Regions from separate parts of the Streptomyces sp. NPDC017676 genome, predicted to be linked through region 2. Evidence: riboswitches for the same ligand, from Rfam matches in the RefSeq annotation. Region 2 holds a riboswitch; the other holds the start of a gene.
The links. Region 2 has a riboswitch for S-adenosylmethionine ahead of thrC (threonine synthase). Riboswitches for the same ligand answer to the same signal wherever they lie in the genome.
Positions count from the first base shown of each region.

Region 1: another riboswitch for S-adenosylmethionine. It lies ahead of ACH4LD_RS21120 (DUF3293 domain-containing protein); the one in region 2 lies ahead of thrC (threonine synthase).

Region 1 covers NZ_JBIRJA010000009.1:153,015-157,238, reverse strand. The annotation lists gene ACH4LD_RS21125 (FG-GAP-like repeat-containing protein) at 1-1,891, shown strand, start outside; SAM riboswitch class IV at 2,132-2,247, shown strand; gene ACH4LD_RS21120 (DUF3293 domain-containing protein) at 2,293-2,802, shown strand; gene ACH4LD_RS21115 (DUF2252 domain-containing protein) at 2,841-4,224, shown strand, end outside.
Region 2 covers NZ_JBIRJA010000003.1:376,653-380,876, reverse strand. The annotation lists gene ACH4LD_RS09325 (trehalose-6-phosphate synthase) at 1-667, opposite strand, end outside; gene ACH4LD_RS09320 (glucosyl-3-phosphoglycerate synthase) at 742-1,686, opposite strand; SAM riboswitch class I at 1,818-1,957, shown strand; gene thrC (threonine synthase) at 1,975-3,258, shown strand; gene ACH4LD_RS09310 (MoaD/ThiS family protein) at 3,407-3,682, shown strand; gene ACH4LD_RS09305 (cold-shock protein) at 4,132-4,224, shown strand, end outside.

The sequences.
Region 1 (4,224 bases), on a different contig from region 2:
CCTGGTCAGCGGCTGGGACGGGTTCTGTGACGAGACCACGCCCCGCTGCATCCGGATGTTCGCCGACGGCACCGGCCGGCACGGCCGCCGCGACGCCACCGAGTCCGGACTGACCATGCTCCGCACCAACGGCGCCGCCGACTGGGGCCCGACCCTCGACACCGGCGACGACTCCCCGGAGCTCACGGACCTCTCCGGGCGGTACGCCCTCGTCGAGGGCGCCTCCTCCGGCAAGCAGTACATCGGTGAGTTCGCCACCGCCGGGGCCGGCAAGGTCCTGCTCAAGCGCGACCGGGTCGCCGCGGCCGTGTGGGGGAACACCCTGTGGAGCGGCGCGGCGAGCGGCGGGAAGGTCACGGCCACCCGGCTCCCCGCGGGGACCGCCGTCGAGTCCTTCACCACCCGCAACGGCTGCACCCCGTCCGACCTCCAGGCCGTGGGCCGCTTCGTCTACTGGGTCTGCCGGGACAGCTGGGGCGACCCGCACGGCGCGGGCCTGTACGACCGGACGACCAAGCGCACCTCCACGGCCCCGGACGGCCGGGTCCTGCTCGGGGACGGATACCTGGTCGAGCGGGTTCCCGGCACCCAGTCGGACAGCGGGCTGAGGCTGCTCGACCTGCACAACGGGCTGCCGTCCGGCGGCAGTCACACCGACCTGCCGAGCCGTGAGCTGGCCGACTGGACCGACCTCGGCCAGGAGAACACCGGGGCCGGGACCAGTTGGACCGTGGACCGCTTCGGCGGCGGCGTCGCCTACGCCGACCGGGACCAGCGCGTGCACGTCGTACCGGCCGGCGTCCCGGCGTCCCCGCTCACGTCCGTCGACGCCACGGTCACCGCGGGCTCCGCGAACTGGTCCGGCACCTGGTGGCTGTCCAAGCCCGCCGCCGACTGGAAGGTGACCGTCCGCCGGAAGGCGTCCGGCGCCACCGTCCGTACGCTCTCCGGCGGCACGGCCCGGGGCCTGCTGACGGCCGCCTGGGACGGCAGGGACACCGCGGGCCGCCTGGTCACCAACGGCGCCTACACCTGGAGCCTCACCGCCCGGCCCGCCGACGGCCAGGGCGCCGCGCTCACTCTCTCCGGAGACGTCAAGGTGACAGCGGGAACGGCGGCACCGCGCGACTACGCCGGCAACGACGGGGTCGGTGACGTCCTCACCCTCAGCTCCTCCGGCACCCTCACCGTCCGGCGCGGCACCGGCACGGGAACCCTGGGCGGCACGGTCTCCGGCTCCGGCTGGCCGGCCACCGCCCGGTTCGTGCCGTTCGGCGACCTGAACGGCGACCACTGCAACGACGTGCTGGTCCGCACCGGCGGCGCCCTGCGGGCCTACCGCCCGGCCTGTGGCAAGGCCCCGACGCCCACCACGCCGTACACCTCGCTCGGCACCTCCGGCTGGAACGCGTACGACGTCCTGACCTCTCCCGGCGACGTCAACGGCGACGGCCGGCCCGACCTGATCGGCCGCCAGTCCTCGACCGGAGACGTCTACCTCTTCAAGGGCGCGGCGAACGGCAAGCTGTCCGCCCGCACGAAGATCGCCTCCCACTGGACCGGCTACAAGAAGATCGTCGGCGCCGGTGACCTCAACGGCGACGGCCGCGGCGACCTCCTCGTCCAGGACAAGTCCAACGAGCTGTGGCGGTACGACGCCAACACCACGAGCACGGGCGGCCTCAAGGCCCGCGTCAAGGTGTTCGCGGACTGGGGCGCCTCCTACAACGCGGTCGTCGGCACGGGCGACTTCACCGGCGACGGCCGCGCGGACCTCGTGGCCCGTGACACCGCGGGCACCGTCTGGCGCTACAACGGCAACGGCAAGGGCTCGTTCGGGGGCCGCGTGAAGATCGCCACGGGGTGGAAGGGGTACAAGGCCGTCATGTGACGGCGCATGTCACGGCGCACGTGACGGCAGATGTGACGCGGATGTGACGGCAGCGACGGGCCGTCTGGAGCGATGGGTCGTCCGAAGCGACGGGCCGTCCGGAGCGGGCGGCCGGCCACGGATCCGAACGGCGGGTTCGTGGCCGGTCCTTCACGAGGAGGCGGGGAGGCGCAGGCGGGGAGGTGCCCTCGCCTTCCGGAAGCTGGACTTCCCGCCGGCCCCTGTGTCAGGATCCGCCTCGGTCACGAAGCCGATCGCGCCCCTGGACGAGCGTCGGCTGGCAACCTCGCTCACCGCGCAAGGTGCCCTCCAGGGAAGACCGGGCCCCCACGGTCCCGTGGGGGTAAGCGCGGATCTCCCTGCCCGGCGGGTAAGGGGGTCCCTCTCGAACGGAGACCCCCATGACCGCAGGCATCCCGATCACGCGAACGCCCCAGTGGGGTCTCTACCAGCAGGCCGTCGTGGACGTGGAGTTGCCCGGAGGACCGGTCCGCGTCACCCCTGCACCGTCCGGAGTGGCGGCCGGCCGGTTCCCCGTTCCGCACGGGGAGACCCTCCACGTGATCACGGCCCACAACCCCCGGGGCACCCGCGCCTCGGCACAGCACAACCACCGCGCGCATCGGGAACTGCTCGGCCTGCTGCGCCGGCGGGGGCTCGTGTGGTGGCCCGCTGTCGGCGGTGACCCGGAAGGCCGGCACACCGAGGAGAGCGCGGCGGTCGTCGGCCTGAGTGACGACGAAGCGCGCGCGCTGGGCCGGGAGTTCGGGCAGGACGCGGTGTTCGCCTGGTCGGCGTCGGCATGGCGGCTGCTCACCTGCTTCGGCGCCGAGGAGGCGCTGACCCTCGGGTGGAGGCTCGCAGAACGGTCTTCGGGGGCTGCGCCCCGGGGAGTTCTCCACAGGGTCTGACGATTTTCGGCCACCGGTTGTACCGTCTCCCCGAGTTGATGTTCGTACCGTCGCCTGTTCGCAGGTGGGCGGGCCGTGCGGGGGAGGCGGTCGCGGTGACCGGAACCGATGTGGAAGTGACGGACGCGGCGGACCGGGGCGCGCGCCGCCTGCCCCGGGTGCGCGGGTTCGCCGCATGGCCGCCGCAGGGTTCGCCGAAGCAGGAGGGCAAGGCGCTGCGGGCGGGCGTGCCGCGCTCCGCCCACCGCACACTGGACCTGGACGCCGCCCGTCCCGACGCGGTGAGCGCGGTGGCGGAGTCCAACGCCGGCCGGATCGCCGAACTGACCCCGCTGCGCGTGGGCCGGATGGCGGCCACCCCCTTCGCCTTCCTGCGCGGCTCCGCCGGACTCATGGCGTACGACCTCGCGCGCACCCCCACCACCAGGATCGGCACCCAGATCTGCGGTGACGCGCACGCGGCCAACTTCGGGCTGTACGGCGACGCCCGCGGCGACCTCGTCATCGACCTGAACGACTTCGACGAGACCGTGCACGGACCCTGGGAGTGGGACCTCAAGCGGCTCGCGGCCTCACTGGTGCTCGCCGGCCGCGAGGCGGGCGCCGACGAGGACACCTGCCGTGCCGCGGCCCAGGACGCGGCCGGCGCCTACCGCCGCACCATGCGGCTGCTCGCCAAGCTGCCCGTGCTCGACGCCTGGAACGCCATCGCGGACGAGGAACTGGTCTCCCACACCGACGCCCACGATCTGCTCGGCACGCTCCAGCGGGTCTCGGAGAAGGCCCGGGCCAACACCAGCGGCCGGTTCGCCGCGAAGTCGACCGAGTCGGTGCCGGACGGCGGACGCCGGTTCGTGCCCGCGCCGCCGGTGCTGCGCCGCATCCCGGACGCGGAGGCCGCCGCGGTAGCCGCCTCCCTGGAGTCGTACGTCGACACCCTCGGTGAGGACCGCCACCCGCTGCTCGCCCGGCACGCCGTGCACGACGTCGCCTTCCGGGTGGTCGGCACCGGCAGCGTCGGCACCCGGTCCTACGTCGTCCTGCTCCTCGACCACCGTGGCGAGCCCCTGGTCCTCCAGGTGAAGGAGGCCCGTCCCTCCGCGCTCGTCCCGCACCTGGTCACGGCCGGCTTCGAGACGCCCGCTGTGCCCCACGAGGGGCGCCGCGTGGTCCTCGGGCAGAAGCGGATGCAGGTCGTCAGCGACACCCTGCTGGGCTGGACCACTGTCGAGGGGCGCCCGTACCAGGTGCGGCAGTTCCGCAACCGCAAGGGCAGCGTCGACCCGGCCGCCCTCGCCGCCGACCAGATCGACGACTACGGCCGTATGACCGGCGCCCTGCTGGCCCGCGCCCACTCCCACAGCGCCGACCCCCGGCTGATCGCCGGCTACTGCGGCAAGAACGAGGAGCTGGACGAGGCGA
Region 2 (4,224 bases):
CCCACCGCCGGGTGAGGAACGCCGCCCGGTCCGCGCCCAGGATGCCGCCGAGCAGCTCGGCCGCGATGTCGTCGGGAAGGAGCCGGAAGTAGTCCGGCGGCGCCCACGGGGTGTGCGAGAAGTGGCCGATGCGCAGGTCGGGCCGGAGCTGCCGGAGCATCCGCGGGGCCAGGGCCAGGTGGTAGTCCTGGATCAGCACGGCCGCGCCCTCGGCCGCCTCCTCGGCCAGCGCCTCGGCGAACGCCCGGTTGTAGGCCTCGTACGACGCCCACTGCCGCCGGAAGCCGGCGTCGAAGACCGGCTCCAGCGGCGTCTGGTACAGCATGTGGTGGACGAACCAGAGCACCGAGTTGGCGATGCCGTTGTACGCCTCGGCGTGCACGGTCGCGTCGATGTCGAGCATCCGCACCCGCTGCCCGCCGGTCTCCTCGGCCGGCAGCAGCCCGCCGTCCGCGCGCCGGACGGCCGCCCGGTCGCCGTCGCCGAGCGCCGCGCACACCCACACCGAGTCCGCGTCGGATCCGATGGCGGACAGTCCCGAGACCAGCCCGCCGCCGCCCCGTCGGGCCTGCAGCGAGCCGTCCTCGCCCACCTGGTAGGAGACCGGGCCGCGGTTCGACGCGACCAGCACCTGAGCCTTTTGCGCAGCATCGAGCGTGGAAGCCATACGCCTCAACCTAGCCCGGCCCCCAACCGCTCAAACGTACGGCCCGCCCGGCGGGCCGACCGTATACGGCCCGTTCACGCCACCTTCCGTTCGGCGTACTCCGCGATCTCCACCATGGGCGGCCGCTCCTCGGTGTCCACCGAGTAGGTGCGCGGCTCGAACCCTTCCTCGCCCCGCTCGAACTGGGTCAGCGCGGGCCGGATCAGATGGCCGCGGGCCAGCCGGAGCTGGGCGGTGCGGTAGATCGCGGCGGCCATCCGGCCCAGCGCCTGCCCGTCCTGGTGCCGGTGCCTGCGCACGCCCACGTCGACCTGGGCCAGCGCGTCCAGGCCCACCAGGTGCAGCGCGTCCACCAGCATGCCCAGCTCCACGCCGTAGCCGACCGGGAACGGCAGCTGCTGCAGCAGCGTGCGGCGCGCCGCGTACTCGCCGCCCAGCGGCTGCACGAACCCGGCGAGCTGCGGCCAGTGCATGTTCAGCAGCGGGCGGGCCATGAGTTCGGTGACCCGGCCGCCCTGCCCGGCACTGCCGCCGAGCGGGCGGTCGTACATCGCCTTGACCAGGTCGATGTCCGGGTCGGTGAGCAGCGGGCCGACGATCCCGGAGACGAAGTCGGAGGAGAACTCCCTGAGGTCCGCGTCGATGAAGCAGACGATGTCCCCGCCGGTCACCAGCAGCGACCGCCACAGCACCTCGCCCTTGCCGGGGACGGCCGGGATGCGCGGCAGGATGGCGTCGCGGTGGACGACCCGGGCGCCGGCGCGCGCGGCGATCTCGGAGGTGCGGTCGGTGGAGCCCGAGTCGACGACCACGATCTCGTCGACGAGCGGCACCTGTTCCACGAGGTCGTGCCGGATGACCGCGACGATGTCGCCGACGGTCTCCTCCTCGTTGAGCGCGGGCAGGACGACGCTGATGGTCTGGCCCGTGCGCTGCTTGGCGGCGAGGATCTGGTGCAGCGGTCGGTCGGCCACGGACCAGGACCGGGTGGTCAGCCAGCGCTCGACTTCTTCCAGCACAGTCTGTGGCTCCTCACTCGTGTCTCGCGGTTCGGACGACTATCTCAACTGTCCCGGCCGTCGGTTACAGTCTTGAACAACGCCGATGACCATCGCATGTCGGGGGTCGGGTGCGTTCCACAACCGCATACCGCTCATCCAGAGGGGCAGAGGGACACGGCCCGGTGAAGCCCCGGCAACCCCCCTGACCGGACTCGTTCGCGCGAGGCTCACGGCCAGGGAAGGTGCCAATTCCGTCTCACGGCGAGATGCGTCGTGGGGAAGATGAGGAGAAAGGGCCTCGCCTCCATGGCTGTGCAGACAGTTGCCACCACCAGCGAATCCACCGTCGACCTCGGCCCGGCCGCGGCCCTGAGCTGTCGCGAGTGCGGCCACCGGGTGCCGCTCGGCCCGGTCTTCGCCTGCGAGGAGTGCTTCGGCCCGCTGGAGATCGCCTACGACTTCTCCGGCTACGACACCGAGGAACTGCGCCGCCGCATCGAGGCGGGTCCCGCGAACATCTGGCGCTACGCGCCCCTGCTGCCGGTCCCGGCGGACGTCGCCGGCAAGCCGAACATCAATCCCGGCTGGACCAAGCTCGTCAAGGCCGACAACCTGGCCCGCGAGCTGGGCGTGACCGGCGGTCTGTACGTGAAGGACGACTCCGGCAACCCGACCCACTCCTTCAAGGACCGGGTCGTGGCCCAGGCCCTGGAGGCCGCCCGCGCCTTCGGCTTCACCACGCTGTCCTGCTCCTCCACCGGCAACCTGGCCGGTGCCGTCGGCGCCGCCGCCGCCCGCGCCGGCTTCCGCTCCTGCGTGTTCATCCCGCACGACCTGGAGCAGGGCAAGATCGTCATGGCCGCGGTCTACGGCGGTGAACTCGTCGGCATCGAGGGCAACTACGACGACGTGAACCGCTTCTGCTCCGAGCTGATCGGCGACCCGGCCGGCGAGGGCTGGGGCTTCGTCAACGTCAACCTGCGGCCGTACTACGCGGAGGGCTCCAAGACCCTGGCGTACGAGATCTGCGAGCAGCTCGGCTGGCGGCTGCCGGACCAGATCGTGGTCCCCATCGCCTCCGGCTCCCAGCTCACGAAGATCGACAAGGGGCTCCAGGAGCTGATCAAGCTCGGTCTGGTCGAGGACAGGCCGTACAAGATCTTCGGCGCGCAGGCCGAGGGCTGCTCCCCGGTCTCCACCGCCTTCAAGGCCGGCCACGACGTCGTACGGCCCCAGAAGCCGAACACCATCGCCAAGTCCCTGGCCATCGGCAACCCGGCCGACGGGCCGTACGTCCTGGACATCGCGCGCCGCACCGGCGGTGCCGTGGAGGACGTGACGGACGAGCAGGTCGTGGACGCGATCAAGCTGCTCGCGCGGACCGAGGGCATCTTCGCGGAGACCGCCGGCGGCGTGACCGTCGGCGTCACCCGCAAGCTGCTGGAGGCGGGCGTGCTGGACCCGGCGAAGACCACGGTCGTCCTCAACACCGGCGACGGCCTGAAGACCCTGGACGCGGTGGCCGGGACCGGCCTCACCGCCACCATCCGCCCGACCCTGGACTCCTTCCGAGAGGCCGGCCTGGCATGACAGGCGTCCCGCGGGGAGGCCGGACGCGGCCCGCGCGCCGGCCGGGGCCGGTCGCGCCCACGCGGCGGCACCCGCACCCGCCCCACGGCCCCGCGCCCTTTCGGCGCCGCCCCGCCGTATCCGTGAACCCGACCGGAGGTCCCACCGCATGAGCGTGACCGTTCGCATCCCCACCATCCTGCGCACCTACACCGGCGGGCAGGCCGAGGTCGCCGCCGAGGGCACGACGCTCGGCGAGGTCATCGCCGACCTGGAGAAGAACCACACGGGCATCGCCGCGCGCGTGCTGGACGACCAGGGCAAGCTGCGCCGGTTCGTCAACGTGTACGTCAACGACGACGACGTCCGTTTCGAGCAGGGCCTGGACACCGCGACCCCCGACGGGGCCGGCGTCTCGATCATCCCGGCGGTCGCCGGCGGCTGAGCCGCGGACCGGCGCGCTCATTACCTTCGGTAACCGCGGTTACCGGCTGTTCGTCCGATTGCCCCCTCCGTGAGAGAAACGGAGGGGGCAATTCTGTGTGATTGAGCGCGGTAGAGTTGGGGAACACAGCCCCGGCCTCCGGGTCGGGGGCCCTGGATTTCATGCCGCCCGCCCGACAAGAAGTAGCCAAAGTGTGCGGGTTGTCTGCGGCTTTTGTGGCTTTTGTGGAGCCCGACTTGCCCTGAATTCGTATGAATTCTCACCAGATTCCGGACCGTTCGCGTCCAGAATTCTCGTCCGATTGACCTGTTGCAGACGGCAGTTGGACAGATACATTCAGCCGCGGTCGACGCGTTCCGGCGCACGCCCCCGACCAGTTGGGGGGTGAGGTCTGACCCGGGTCCGCGAAGTGTGGATCTGTGCAAGGGCCAGTAATAGGGGAGTTAGGCATGGCTCAGGGCACCGTCAAGTGGTTCAACGCGGAGAAGGGGTACGGCTTCATCGCGGTCGACGGTGGTGCGGACGTCTTCGTCCACTACAGC